Regions from separate parts of the Paenibacillus sp. JNUCC32 genome, predicted to be linked through region 4. Evidence: predicted binding sites of a transcription regulator. Region 4 holds the regulator's gene; each other region holds the start of a gene.
What was found. The regulator LexA, encoded in region 4, represses DNA repair genes until DNA is damaged. The targets are predictions, from matches to a motif close to CGAACATATGTTCG.
Positions count from the first base shown of each region.

Region 1: the regulator LexA is predicted to act here: its motif matches at 1,871-1,884, upstream of recA (recombinase RecA).
Region 2: the regulator LexA is predicted to act here: its motif matches at 1,752-1,765, upstream of JNUCC32_RS15510 (YhjD family protein).
Region 3: the regulator LexA is predicted to act here: its motif matches at 1,800-1,813, upstream of JNUCC32_RS30400 (SPL family radical SAM protein).

Region 1 covers NZ_CP062260.1:1,164,662-1,168,456, reverse strand. The annotation lists gene JNUCC32_RS05370 (regulatory protein RecX) at 1-599, opposite strand, end outside; gene recA (recombinase RecA) at 739-1,800, opposite strand; gene JNUCC32_RS05360 (competence/damage-inducible protein A) at 2,088-3,350, opposite strand; gene pgsA (CDP-diacylglycerol--glycerol-3-phosphate 3-phosphatidyltransferase) at 3,452-3,795, opposite strand, start outside.
Region 2 covers NZ_CP062260.1:3,445,600-3,449,394, forward strand. The annotation lists gene JNUCC32_RS15505 (sensor domain-containing diguanylate cyclase) at 33-1,622, opposite strand; gene JNUCC32_RS15510 (YhjD family protein) at 1,814-2,176, shown strand; gene JNUCC32_RS15515 (DNA polymerase IV) at 2,188-3,453, shown strand; gene JNUCC32_RS15520 (YolD-like family protein) at 3,450-3,782, shown strand.
Region 3 covers NZ_CP062260.1:6,820,428-6,824,222, forward strand. The annotation lists gene JNUCC32_RS30390 (serine hydrolase domain-containing protein) at 1-1,014, opposite strand, end outside; gene JNUCC32_RS30395 (TetR/AcrR family transcriptional regulator) at 1,059-1,640, opposite strand; gene JNUCC32_RS30400 (SPL family radical SAM protein) at 1,869-2,942, shown strand; gene ligD (non-homologous end-joining DNA ligase) at 2,925-3,795, opposite strand, start outside.
Region 4 covers NZ_CP062260.1:3,005,651-3,009,445, forward strand. The annotation lists gene JNUCC32_RS13275 (hypothetical protein) at 1-60, opposite strand, end outside; gene JNUCC32_RS13280 (DUF896 domain-containing protein) at 219-425, opposite strand; gene JNUCC32_RS13285 (LysM peptidoglycan-binding domain-containing protein) at 717-1,088, opposite strand; gene lexA (transcriptional repressor LexA) at 1,265-1,891, shown strand; gene JNUCC32_RS13295 (hypothetical protein) at 1,960-2,766, opposite strand; gene JNUCC32_RS13300 (RNA polymerase sigma factor) at 2,759-3,304, opposite strand; gene JNUCC32_RS13305 (hypothetical protein) at 3,541-3,795, shown strand, end outside.

The sequences.
Region 1 (3,795 bases), 1.8 Mb from region 4:
AGCAGCTCTCCTTGGGTTTGCTGCCATTTTTTTCGTCCCACGGCCAGGCAGCTCTCCAACTCCGATTCTGCGCTGATCTCGCCCAAAGCCTCCGAAATCAGCTCGGTGCCGATTCCCTTCTGCCTCAGCTCCTGCTTAACCCACAGCCGTCCCTTCTTATGGCTGGTCATGCGCTGCTCTGCCCACATCTTAGCGTACAGCGCGTCATCCACCAGCTTGTCCTTCTCGAGGCGTTCCAGCGTCGTCTCCACGCTGCTGGGCTCGAACCCCTTTTGCTGCAAACGCTGCGTGATCTCTTGCGTCGTCCTTGGTTTCCGCGCCAAATGATTCAGCGCTTCCACGTAAGCCCGCTGCCGCTCATCTGCCACGACAATCTCCTGCAGCTCTTCCTTGCGAAAAACATTTCCCTTTAACATGCGATATTTAAGCATCACGTCTTCATGAACGGTCATAAGGTACGGACCGAACGCGATTTGATACCGGTGTTTGGGCTTTTTCAGCATTTCGACAGAGGTTATGACCAGATCCTCGTCTTCCGGAAAATGTCCAATTCCCGAGGAATCCGCCTGCCCCGACATTCCTTTATTCTCTATATCCATACGACGCTCCCTTCACGGCTGCACGCTTCTCGACACATCGTCAAGACCAATGATTCGGCAGAAATAAATGCAAAGAAGACCGTCTGGCGTTACCCACACCGGACGGTCCCCAACACTGTCATCGTTAACCAGCGATTTATTACTCTACCTTAAACAACTCTTGCTCTTCCAATTGCTCTTGTTCCTTCTCCTTATCGGAAGCCTCAGGAACAACGGTCGTCAGGTTACTCGCTTCACGGATCTTGTTCTCGATCACGCTGGCGATCTCCGGATTCTCCTTCAAGAATTGCTTCGCATTCTCGCGGCCTTGACCAAGACGGTCACCGGCATAAGAATACCATGCTCCGCTCTTATCCACGATATCCAGTTCCGTACCGATATCGATCAGGCTTCCCTCTCTAGAGATGCCTTCGCCGTACATAATATCAAGCTCGGCCTGTTTGAAAGGTGGAGCTACCTTGTTCTTAACAACCTTAATCCGTGTGCGGTTACCCACCACATCGTTGCCCATTTTGATGCTCTCAATTCGACGCACGTCCAAACGAACCGTGGAATAGAACTTCAGAGCACGTCCGCCTGGGGTTGTTTCAGGGTTACCGAACATAACGCCAACCTTCTCGCGAAGCTGGTTGATAAAGATGGCAATCGTTTTCGACTTATTGATGGCACCCGACAATTTACGAAGAGCCTGGGACATCAGACGGGCTTGCAGACCCACGTGGGAATCACCCATGTCGCCTTCGATCTCGGCTTTCGGTACAAGCGCGGCGACCGAGTCAATAACGATGACATCGACGGCGCCGCTCCGTACCAGAGCTTCTGCAATTTCCAGCGCCTGCTCGCCCGTATCCGGTTGGGAGAGCAGCAATTCATCAATGTTAACGCCCAATTTGTTTGCATAGGATGGATCCAGAGCATGCTCGGCATCAATAAATGCAGCTTGTCCGCCAGCCTTCTGAACCTCTGCGATAGCATGCAGGGCTACTGTTGTTTTACCGGAGGATTCCGGTCCGTACACTTCAATAATCCGGCCTCTAGGCAAGCCGCCGGTTCCTAAAGCTATATCCAATGCCAACGATCCGCTTGGCACAATCTCTACCTGCATATGGGTGGATTCACCCAGTTTCATGATGGAACCTTTTCCGAACTGTTTCTCTATCTGGCGAAGCGCCATTTCCAGCGCAGCACGACGATCTGACAATTGTTCCACAACCCTTCACTGTTGATAGTCTTATCATACCTTGTTTTGACACGTTTGCCAAGCTTTTTTTCGAACATACATTCGTTTTTTTTATTCAGCTCCCCTTCCCGTTCATGCTCCGAACCCTATGTATAAAGAACAAGAACCGTGGCAACATCAATCGATATGCCACGGTTCTTCCGTATTTCCCATTATACTTGGAACGGTTCCTGAATTCAAGAACAGCTATTTAGCAAGGTGTAAATTTTTTACTTTTCCAAATACTCGGTCGCCTTTGGCCACGAAGCCTAAGCCTGCTCAGAGGCTACGAGACGCTGCCAAAGCCGGTATAACAGCGCCTTGGTTGCGCGGAGCCGGATCGTTTCGCGGTTGCCTTGGAGGTTCAGCTCATGCACTTCCGTTTCTTTGCCCCTTTGGGACAATCCGATGTAGACCAGCCCTATAGGCTTGCGTTCCGCGTAACCCGGACCTGCCACGCCTGTCACCGATAAACCGAAGTCGCTGTCGGTTACCATCCGGACATGATCCGCAAGCGCTTCAGCAACCTCCGCACTGACGGCCCCCGGCGCATCGTCCCCCTCCAGCAGCGCATGCGGGATATGCACAAGCTTCTCCTTGATCTGGTTGGTGTAACAGATGATCCCCCCAAGAAACATCGATGCGCTTCCGGGAATGGAGGTCAGGGTCTCCGCTACAAGTCCTCCCGTGCAGCTCTCCGCCGCGCTCAGGGTCCAGCTTCGATCTGCCATCATGTCCACGATGACCTTTTCGATGGGCACATCCTCGTTGGCATACATAAATTCAGGCCCTCTCTCCTGGATCCTGGCTTCGAGTTCATTCAGCCGGACCATCGCCTCAGACTCGCTGGAGGCCTTCGTGGAGATGCGGACGGTGACCTCCCCATCCTTGGCATACAAAGCAATCGTCGGATCGGTCTGGGCCGTAATCAGGTCCTCCAGGCGCTGATCCAGCGCGGACTCCCCAATGCCCGCGAATTTGAGCATCTTCGAATAGATGGGAAGCTCATCCGTGAGCACATGCTGCAGAAGCCAAGGCTTGGCCTCCTGCTCAAACATCGGCATCAATTCTTTGGGCGGCCCCGGCAAAACGATATAATGAGTGCCTTCATAGGATACCGCGTTCCCGACGGCCAGGCCTGTCTCGTTCGGAAGCGGGGTGCCTCCCTCGATGGCGAGAGCCTGGCGCCGATTGTTCTCGGTCATGACGGATCCCCGCTCATGAAAGAAGCGTTCAATCCGGTCCATGGCCATCCGGTCGATATGCAAGGAACGATTTAGAAAGGAAGCCAGCGCATCCTTCGTCAGATCGTCCTGCGTGGGACCGAGACCGCCGGACAGGAGTACAATATCGGCTCTGCTGCTGGACAGGCGCAAGGCCTCCTTGAGCCTCTCCAGGTTGTCCCCGACAACGGTTTGATAGTACACGTCGATCCCCATTGAAGCAAGCTGTCTGGACAAATACTGTGCGTTGGTATTCACGATCTGTCCGAGGAGAAGTTCTGTTCCAACTGCAATGATTTCTGCTTTCATGATTCATCGATCCTCCCGTATCTTCTATCTCTTCGTTAGTAGCTGCCTTCGTTATTCTTACCCGGCGGAAGAAAAAAGCAATAGGATGGCTCCTATTGCCGTTATGCCCCGGTACCTTTGAGAAGGTGCCTGTTCTGGACAAAATATTCGATTCCCGAATAGATCGTAATCAGCGCGGCAGCCCAGATCGCAATGACATCAAACGGAATCCCCAAAAATACAAACGGGAAATTGTTGATCAGAAGCGCGACAATCGCCACGATCTGAATCACCGTCTTGATTTTTCCGGATTGACCTGCTGCGACTACCGAACCTTCCAGAAGCGCAATTTGTCTCAAGCCAGTCACCGCAAATTCCCTGCTGATGATGACAACAGCAATCCAGGATTCGCATTTTCCCATCTCTACAAGCGATATGAGTATGGCCGCAACCAGCAGTTTGTCCG
Region 2 (3,795 bases), 440 kb from region 4:
TATCCGGTTCACCAAAGCGGCCAGGATGTCTCTCATGCCGATAATCCAGCCGCCACCGTGCGGTTGCGTCCTTCCCCCTTCGCCCGGTACAACGCCATATCCGCCGCTTGAAATACATCCTCCCGGTTTCCCCCGTGCTCCGGATACAGCGATACGCCGATCGATACGGTGAGCGTTCCGGAATAAGGGGTCGGGGAAATCAGGATCGCCCTGCGTATCCGTTCGGCCATACGGTATGCCGTATCCAGGCTGCGTTCGCGAAGAAGAATGACGAACTCTTCCCCGCCAAAGCGGGAGCATACCGCATCCGCGGGAGCGCAATCCACCATGACGGCTGCCACGAGCTTCAGGATCTGATCGCCGGTTTGATGGCCGTATGTATCGTTTATCGCTTTGAAATGGTCGATGTCCAGGAGAATAACGGCATACGGCTCCCCGAGCGCATCCCAAGACTCAAGACAGCGTTCCAGTTCCCGGCGATTGGACAGCCCCGTCAATGGATCCGTGATGGCCTCCTGCTGCAGCGACTGGGTCTGCTTGGCCATCGTTTCCGCAGCGGCTCCCATGATCCGGTTCAACTGGTCGGCTTCCCGGTTCCAATGCGGCCGGAATTCCTGGGAAGACACCGTTTGGCCGGCTGCTACCGATTTCGTTAATTTATAGAGCCGGGTAAACGGGGCGGCAATTCTTGCGGCCGTATATACGGCAATGAACAGCATGAGCGCGATGGGAAACAGCATGCTTCTCAGCTGGTCCTGCAAATTTCCATTGACATCGGCCAGGATGGAGCTTACCGACGTCTGCATGACGATCCCCCAGCCATTCATCGCCACGCTGGCATAACCCGTCAAGTAATCGTCGCCCTGCGTATTCGTCACGCGTTGCATGCCGCTCTCGCCATCCATGAGCCGTCTCACGACCACGTTAGAACTCACGTCCTCCCCGACCCGGCTTTCCTCCAGATGATAGAGCACCTTCCCGCCGGAATCCACGATATAGGAATAGGAGTCCTCTTCATTTCCCGCACCGGATCCGAAAATCCGATGCAATATATTGTTCTCTTCCAGATAAATCGTGCCTGCTATCATGCCGCAGTACTTGCCGGATCCGTCAAAAATCGGCTCGCTCGCAAACACGATCCAGCGGCCGGTCGGACTCCTATACGGTACCGAAAGATAGGATTTTCTCTCGTTTAATGCTTGAATGGCCCCCTCCGTTATTAATCGGGCATGGTTTACCTGATTCCCCGCAGGAGAAACAACCCGAATGCTCCCCCTTTCATCGGCCCAAAATACGGAATTGAAGTAAGGGCTGCTCTGGAGCATAAGATCAAAAATGACCTGCAGCTCCTCCTCGTCGGATGCCGCTCTTGCCTCAATGGCCGGGTTGCTTGCGGCGGCGCGTAGACTTTGGCGCATCCCCGAGAAAAGCGCCTCTATGGTAACCGCCATTTTTTGCGCGGATGATAAATTCAGCGACATGGTCGTGTCGTACAGGGACCGTTTCTCGTTTTTATACTGGATGTAGACCATGATCGACATCGTCATTAGGATGGATAATGAAACCAATGCAGGCATGACCATCGCAAGACTGATTTTGAGGCGTCGTTTGGGTATGTTCATGGAGGCTGTACCCCTACTCTTATGAAATTTTTTCCGGATGAATACACGATCTTTTCATATTACTTCACAAACGTTTTGGAGTCCATATAGGGAATGCCGCATCATGCTCTGTATTTACCAGTTGCATAACGAACGTATGTTCGTTATATAATAGTGAGGAGCATATGAAGAACGATGAGGAGGCATCAGGCATGTCTGCGTCTCCGCTGCAAACCGAGGAAGAGCTGCTGTCCGTCAAGGACTGCGTCATTCTGCCGATTTTGCTGGACGTGCTGGAACGGGATATCCGCAGCATGAAGCATACCGGCATAAGCGACTATTACGTGCTCCATCTGCAGACCATTCAGAAGATTACGTTCGCGAAGCTCGCCGAGCTCAAGAGAAGCTGCCGCGCACGCGGCATCGCCATTCTGGAAACCCGGCGCCAGAAGCACTCCGTCACCATCCGCTACCGATGTCGCGGCTACCAGCATGACATGGAGCTGATGTGGGATTTTGTGAGGGCCGATATTCAAATGCGTCTGGCTGAAACATTTCACATTCGTCTCGAATAGGAGGAATCATCATGCATAAACGCAAGCAGCGCGTCGTTTTTCTGGCGGACTGCCAGTCCTTTTATGCCTCTGTTGAAAAAGCGGCGAATCCCGCATACCAAAACAGACCCCTGGTCGTCTCCGGCGACCCTTCCCGGCGAAGCGGCATCATTCTCGCGGCATGCCCGCTTGCGAAGGATCACGGGGTCACCACGGCGGAGCCCCTGTGGCAGGCCCAGCAGAAATGCCCCGATCTGGTCGTGATGAAACCGCGCATGAGCGCCTATATCCGGGTATCCCTGCAGATCATGAGCATTCTCGAATCGTATTCCGATCTCGTGGAGCCGTTCAGCATTGATGAGCAATTCATCGATGTGACGGCAAGCTTGGCGCACTTTGGCTGCACGCCGAAGGAGCTCGCCCGGCATATTCAGATGCGGGTGCGGCGCGAGACCGGCGTCTATACCCGAGTCGGCATCGGGCGCAACAAGGTTCTTGCCAAGCTGGCCTGCGACAATTTCGCCAAGAAGAATGAGGACGGCATCTTTGAGCTGAACGAGGCCACCATGGACGCGCTCTGGGCCTGCCCCACCCATAAAATGTTCGGCGTGGGCTCGCGGACCACGAAGCATCTGGCACGGCTCGGCATCCAGACCATCGGGGAGCTGGCCCATACGCCGCTTCCCGATCTCAAATTCAAAATGAAGCGCTACATGAAAAAAAACTGCGACATCTGGAGCGAAGTGCTGTGGCGAACCGCCAATGGTTATGATGATTCCCCGGTGACGCCCGATGCATTCGACGGGCAAAAAGGAATCGGCCGGCAGACCACGCTTCCCGTCGATTATCACGACCAGCAGGACATCGATGTCGTGCTGAACGAGCTCTCCATGCTCATCTGCCAGCGGGCGCGGGCCAAAGGCTACATGGGCAACGTGGTCCACGCCGGCGCCCAGGGCGCCGATTTCGACCGGCCGGTGGGGTTCTCCCGCCAAATGAAGATTGCCGAGCCGACGCATCTGTCCCGCGAAGTGTATGCGGCTGCCAAGGAGCTGTTCCGCAAGCACTGGGACGGCGGCCCTGTCCGCAAAATCTGGGTCTCCCTCGGAGAACTGCAGAGTGACGCCGTTTACCAGCTGTCTCTCTTCGGCGACCGGGAGCGGCTCATGTATTTGGAACATACCATGGACGATATCAACAACCAATATGGTCCCTCCTCCGTTTACTTCGGCTCATCGCTAACCAAAACCAGCCAGCTGAAATTTCTGAACGCCAAGATCGGAGGACACTACAAATGAAAAAACTAACGGGAAACGGTCTATGGGAATCCAGCCGCATGATGCTGTTTGAGCATCGCGACGCCATTTTGGAGAAGCAGGGCGAGAAGCATAAGCAGGCCCACCCTCTTCTGGATGAGCAGCAGATGCAGTGGATTATAGAAAAGATCAGCACGGCTTACCGGAGCAAGGAAACCATACAGCTGCAAGTATACGGGGAGTACGGAAATTACGCGGTAAACGGAAGGATCTCCCGAATCAATACCCTGAACGAGCGGTTGCTTGTCGGGGATACTTGGATTAATCTGGTAGATATACTGGAGGTTGAAACGGCGGAGACGTGTGATTGACTGCCGCGGGCAT
Region 3 (3,795 bases), 3.1 Mb from region 4:
GATTCGCGACATGGCCTGCACGGCGGCGGTTTGACCGACGGCCTGGTTCACGGTTCCGGTGAAATAGAGGCCCGACTCCGGGTGATGGAAGGCAAATGCCCCGGATTGGCCCCAGTGGCCGATGAGTCCGCGTCCCAGACTGAAAGGAGATAGCGGCTGTCTTGAAATGCCGATGCCATAGAAGAAGGGGCCGGGAGCAAACAGGAAGTTCCACTGCCTCTGGAGCTCCCCCAAATCACCCAGCGGAAACAAATCCCCGTTAAAAAAGGATCGCAAAAACGTCATCGTTTCCCTTGCCGTGGAGACGATCCCGCCCTCCGCACCGACTGATGCCATATACAAGGGAAGGTCCAGTCGCTTCTGCTTGTAATGGAACGGAACGGGGGACGCATCCTCCGGGTCATGATAAAAATAGGTTTGCGTCAGCTTGAGCTTGTCGAAGATGTATTCCTGGAATACGGCCTGAATGGATTCGCCCTTGATATTCTCGATGATTTGGCCAAGCAGCCGATAGTTGGTGTCGGAATATTGGGCTTTTTTCTGCTGTCCCGGTTTGAATTTAGGCGTGTTCCTTTTGGCCGCGGCCAGGACTTGGTCCAGGCTCCAAGCTCGATCCTTCCCGGCGATCAGATTCGAGAAGACGGTTCCCGAGAAATAGTCCGGGATGCCGGACGTATTGGACATCAAATGCTGAACGGTGATTTCTTCGCCGTAATCCCGGTTCTTAAACCTGTGGAGCCCGGTCATAATCTCTTCGGGCAGGTGCTTGCCAATGGGATCATGGAGCTCCAGCCGCCGCTCGGCGCGTAATTTCAAGAGTACGGCAGTCACGTACAACTTGGTCACGCTGGCAATGAAATAGCGGTCGTCAGGCTGCATATCACCTCCGCTGCCGACTATGGACAATGACCGCTCCTGGTCCTCGACGCACATCACTGTGCTAAACACATTTCTTTTATTGGCGATTTGAGTCACACATGCATCCAGAACCGCTTGCTTCAGGATTGTTCCCATTGCCGTTCTACCTCCCATGAATCGTAATTTTTCTTTCCTTCAGTTTAGATTCCGTTTCCCTCATGTTTCCGGGCACGCGCAGCACGTATGAACGCTTCAGCGGCTTCGTCCATCATATTCATCATCTGCTCGTCATCCACGTTCTTCGTGAACAGATCGTTTGCCACCATGACGCAGAGACCTGTCTGAAACACCTGCATGTTCAATAAAATAGATTGCAGCTCCTGATCCGAAAATCCGCCGAGCTCCGGATCCTGCCTCATCAATCCGATAACCTCGTCCAGTTGTTCCGGCGTATTCTTCATATGGGGATTGTCCTTCATCATGAGGTCCCGATAAAGCACGGGATATTCCTTGGCAAAGCGGAGACTTGCCATGCCGATATCCCGGAACGGCTGTCCGGATTGCTGCTCCATGATCATTCCTCTGGCCACATGGAAGGCTCTTTCGACGACCTGCTGAAGCAGTTCCTGGACGTCGTTGAAATTGACATAGATCGGCGCGATGGAGCTGCCGAGACGTTCGGCTACTTTTCGGATCGTAATGGACTCGATGCCATCCGTTTTGGCAATGTCGAATGCGGCTAGCACGATATCTTGTTTGGTAAACTTCGTTTTTGGTGCCATGATGTCTACAGCTCCTTAGGTTATTCATATGTAGAACGATCAATATATATCACTTGATATATATTGATTATAATGAGTAATTGGACCGATTTCAATCCGATTCTCATGAAGCGTTCATGGAATCATGATTTGTAAATCCAGTAAAACCCACTTATAATAAGAACATATGTTTGTTAAAATAAAGAATAATGACATAGAGCATGGCAGGTCCAGGGAGGAGGAAGCGAAATGGCTCGTACGCAATATGAACGCATAACCACCAAGCAAACATTAAACCGAGTGAAGGAAGAGCGGATGCCCTTCGATTGGTCCATCAATCCGTATCGAGGTTGCGGACATGGCTGCAGCTTTTGCTACGCCCGCGCATTTCAATCGTTTATCGGGATGGGAGCGGAAGACGAGTTCCAGCACCATATTTTTATGAAGTCGAATGCGGCGGAAGCGTTGGAGAAGCAGTTGTCGAGCGCGGCGAGGAAGTTTAACTATGACATTGAAGCGATGCGGAGATCGATCGGACAGGTGACGATCGGAACGGCAACCGACCCGTACCAGCCGATCGAGGGCAAGGAGACCCTTACGCGGGAATGTCTGAAGCTGCTCGCTAAATACCGCATTTCTACCAGCATTACGACGCGTTCTCCGCTCGTATTGAGGGATTTGGATATCTTGACCCGGATGGAGAACGTGTCCGTCAACATGAGTCTCAACACGCTGAGCGGGGACGTCATCCGGAAGCTGGAGCCGGCATCGCCTCATCCGGAGGCCAGGCTTGATGCGATTCACAGATTATCGGCTGCTGGCATTAGAACAGGCTTGTTTGTGGCGCCTGTGCTGCCCTTTTTGACGGACGAGGAGCCGGAACTGAAGGAGCTCTTGTCCCAGGCAAAGGAAAGAGGCGTTTCCTTTGCGATGATCTCCTTGCTGAGACTGTCGCGCGACGTGAAGAAATGGTACCTCGAAACGCTGAAACACCACTTCCCCGAGGTGGTTCAATCCTACCGCGAGTTATATGGGCAAGGCGCTTATGCGGAAGAGCATTACGTTCGTTCCTTCAAGTCGATGGCGTCCAGGCTGTTGAACGAATATGGGCTGAGCGGATTAACCATGAGGGCACCTGCTGCCGTCAACCGGTCCGGACCGGTTGCAGCCTCGGAGAACGATACATCGGATGAAGGGGCCAACGATCACCCTGCGAGGGAATGGGCTGCTCCTGTACGTCCAAGGAAGCTTCCTCAACCGGCGGCCCCGGTTTCCGGAGAGGAGCTTACTCCCGCTGTTGAGCAGCTATCCTTTCCTTTTTGACGCTGCCTTACCCTTTGGCTTCAGATGCCGGATGACATTCTCGATCGGTTGGGGCGGCAGGGTCTGCAGCAGGTCGCCCTTTTCCCTCAGCCGTTCTTCGATGTTCAGCAGGTGAAACTCCGTGGGAGAAACGTCCTGGCGGACTTCGTCCCACGTGAGCGGCGTGGAGACGGTCCCGAGCCGCCGGGCCCGCGGGGTATAAGGAGCGGCGAGCGTCCTCCCGCTGTAGTGCTGAAGATAATCGAAGTAGATTTTATCGCCGCGGTTCTTCTTCAGCCGCTCGATGGTGAACAGCTTCGGGAACTTCTCCGTCACGTATTGGCCCACGAATTGGCCAACCGTTCGAAGTTCATCGAACGTTACGCCTTCCGGAATCGGAACGATGATCTGCACTCCGGTCGCTCCCGAGGTTTTTGGGACGGAGGACAGGCCCAGGGAGCTCAGCACGTCCCCTACAATGGCCGTCGCCTCCATAATCCGGGGCTCCTCCGGGAGCGTGGGATCCAAATCGATCATCCATTCGCAGGGCAGATGGCTGCCTGCCAGATGCAGGGAAGGGTGAAACTCAAGCGCAGCCAGATTCCCCAGCCAGAGCAGCTCCGGCAGCCCGTTGAGCAGCACGTAGTTAATATTTTCGTGCACATAAGTCTGAACAAAGGGCGGCAGCGGCTCGGGTGCGTTTTTCTGGTAGAAGGATTCGCCTTGGGCTCCGTGCGGATACCGGATGGTCGTGAGCAGCCTGCCCCGGCAGTACCGGAGCAAGAAAGGCGAGATGGCCGCAAGCTTTTGCAAATACATTGCCTTGGTAATGCCGACCTCCGGCCACAGCGGTTTGTCGGGATTTGTAATTTGA
Region 4 (3,795 bases):
GCGCTGTTTGTTAAGTTGCGACATATTTTTGCTGACTTTTCTTTCCCATGAACGTGACATTTGGTTCCCCCTGAACTCATAATCAAAATGTTTATAAACCATATAAACTTGGGGTAACCGTAATCGATTATCCGAATGGCCGGTACCCCAAGTATTATTATGCTATCCTTCGATCTGTTCACGGATCCTCTGAATATATATCCTTGAACGGTTATCGACTAGTGCTTTAATCGCGGGCCGCCTTTTTGTTCGTTTTCATCAACCCATTCAATCGATTCCAGCTGTTGTCTAAAGTTACTGCGAATATTGTTAAGGTATATTTCCCGAAGCTCGGCCCGCTCTTTGAGCTCCTCCTCGGTCAACCCTTCATTCTTCTTCTTTCTTGCTAATACATTGATGCGTTCTACCAAAGTATCGATGTCCATGACTTCTCCTCCAATTTCGATATCATGTATAACTTAAACATGTGAAAAAGAGCTTGTCAAGGCAACTGAGCCCTTGCAAACTCTTCTAAGAACAAATAGGAACATATGATGCGCATAAACGAATACCGTCTATGGAGAGGTAATCTATAGTTATCTATTGTAAACGCACTATTACGCGTAAATGATTCAATCTGACAAGCAGAATATGATGTGTAATTAAACAGGAAGTAACCAGTAGTATGTGGTGATTATATGGAGTATGAATGCCAATTGGTTAGAAGCAACGTCAAATCACCAAACCGGCAATGACAGCACTTCCCCAGCCTGTATGTCCGGACCCTTCAATCCGTTCATTCTTCGTATGCTATCCAGATATACGCGTGTATCCATATCCGCAGGTTTGTGAAGGGAAGCAATTCGCCACAAGCTATCGCCATATTGAACGATCACCTGCTTCTCTCCAGTCGGCTTCTCTGTCCCACCGGCAAAAACGGAATATGCACCTGTCCAAAAGATGGCCACAATTAGCAGGGTGAACAACAGTTTATTCAAAGGGATCGAAGCTATCTTCGATTTCAAGTAAATGCCCCAAGTCTTCGATGATTGTTCTGTTACCACCGGAACGTTCTCATAAATGCTGCGGTATGTACTGTATTTCAACATGGAATCATCATCTCCCAAACAAGTGTTCTCTTATGGATTCATCTTAACACGAACACTTGTTTGATTCAATACCCAAAAGAACATTTGTTCTATTTTTATTTTAGAACTTATGTTTGTACGAACGGTAGTTCTATGTTATAATTTTCCCAAACGTTACTAAATGGGGTTGATACGGCATGTCGAAAATATCCAGCCGCCAGCTGGCGATCTTAGAGTTTATCCGCAACGAAGTTCGTAGCAAGGGTTACCCGCCTTCTGTCCGGGAAATCGGCGAGGCTGTCGGACTAGCTTCCAGTTCTACGGTCCATGGTCATCTGGACCGTTTGGAGAAGAAAGGCCTGATCCGCCGTGACCCTACGAAACCAAGAGCGATCGAGCTGCTTGGCCAAGAAGAATCCGAGAGCGCGAATCTGTTTACGCACACCATTGCCAGAGTGCCTGTCGTCGGGAAAGTCACAGCAGGTGTGCCGATTACGGCCATGGAGAACATTGAAGACTATTTCCCGCTCCCGCAGCATTACGTGGGCGACGATAAGGTGTTCATGTTGTCCGTAGTCGGCGACAGTATGATTGAAGCCGGTATTCACAGCGGTGACTACGTCATCGTTCGCCAGCAGCAAACCGCGGACAATGGTGACATTGTCGTAGCAATGACAGAAGAAGATGAAGCAACCGTGAAGACCTTCTATAAGGAGAAGGACCATGTACGATTGCAGCCGGAGAATCCTACCTATGAGCCGCTGCGCTTGAACCATGTTACGATTCTCGGGAAAGTGATCGGTCTCTTCAGGGACGTACACTAATTCCATAGAATTATGAATAAGAGGTTACCTTCCTTATTTGGATGGTAACCTCTTTTTTAGGACATGCACTAGAACGTTCCGGTCTTACGCAACACTAGAACCAACGCATTTTGCTTAAGATCTAATTGATACATTCTTTCAGAAACATAGTCCGGCGAACCTTCGCCTCCCGGTCCCTCCGTAGACTGCAGAACAAGCTTATTCTCCTTCACCTCGGGAGCCGTACCTGGTCTATAATACGAAAAGTAGGATACCAAGGACTCATCCTGAAATCGAAGCTGCACGGCATTACCCGTTTCATGCTCTACGGCGAACGCATAGATTTGTATGCCATGACAGTCCCTATATTGCGGTGCGAGTATAAATACATCGGCATCTTGAAACGGCAGGCGAATCATATCAACCGGAGCAGATGTCGGTTGAATAAATGTAAGCCCCTCCAGCGTAGTGACTTCATTTGTAACTTGGTTAGTGCTATACTGCACGCTGTAGTTTCCGGTAAACGACCGATCTGTTTCGATACCGAAGCAGCTCGGTGCACCCAATGTCGTTATTTTTTCCTGTCCAACTGCAATAACGTTTAACTGTCCTTCATCCGTTACGCCTTGTGCCCGGATTGTCTCCTCCTTAGTAGGGGGCATAGTCCCTGCTCTCTGTTGTTCGTCCCCGCCAAAAGGCAATTGAAAGGCAATTAAAATAATCAGAAGCATGAACCCGCCAGCCAATCCAACTTGTAAGTACTTTCGACGTTTAGGTTTGCTGTCGGTGAAAATCACGGACCTATGCACGTTTTTTTTCATTTCGGACGTGAACTTTTCATTTGAAAAAGGAGCTTTTTTAGCACGGTTGTACCAGTCTGGTTTATCCTCACTCATCGTTCTTCTCCTTCATTAGTTTTTGTACTTTTTTCCTGGCCCGATGCAATCTGGATTTTACAGTGCCTATCGCAATATGAAGCAGCTTCGCAATCTCATGCATCGGCATTTCATAGTATAGGTCCAGGACCAATACTTCCCTAAGCTTGCTCGGCAAAGTCATAATCATTGCCCATATTTCATCCGTATACTGCTCGTCCCAATATTCCGCTTCCGCTGACCGGCTTGACGAACTGGCGGTAAGCTTGTCTTTAAGGATGACTTTCCGAAAGAAAAAAGCCTGTTTGTACCGAAACGCCGTATGTCGCGTGATCGTTAGCAGCCACGTTTTCAGCGTCGCCTGACCGCGAAAGGTATGTATGCCGTAATAGGCCTTAATAAAGGCTTCTTGTGCAATATCGTCTGCCAAGGCATGCTGTTTGGTCAAAAAATACGCATAATTCCACACATCGTTTCCATATTCATTCATGATTTTATCCAGCGTCTGGCTGTCCATGACCGTCATCTGCTTTAAGTATTCGAGCTCCAACCGATTCACCTCATCTAATTAGAGTCATGGAAGCGAGCAAAGGTTCCTTTTTTCGCAAAATAAAAAAGAATCTCCCGTAGGTAAGGGAAGATTCTATTCTATAAAGTATAAACAACCCGATCTTTCATTTGCGCTAAAATGTAGATATAAAGACACTATTTAACATATTTAACTTACAATCTCTAATATTTAATGGTATTATTTAGGAGGTTGGCCGACCTAAACTGTTTTTGGGAGGTAGTTAAATGAAGAAATTATCCATAGCAACATTTATCGCAACGGTATTAATTCTTGCTACTGCTCATTCTGCCTTTGCAAATTCCCCAAGCCCGAACCCTGATTCAGATACAGCCACTATTCAGGCACTGACGAATTATGAAAGTGAGCCCAACGATAATTATGAATCGGCTGACACTGCCGTGTTGTATGAATGGGATAACGGTACAAACTATGGATATATTAGCAGCATGGGCGATCTTGATTTCTGGCACTTGCCGACT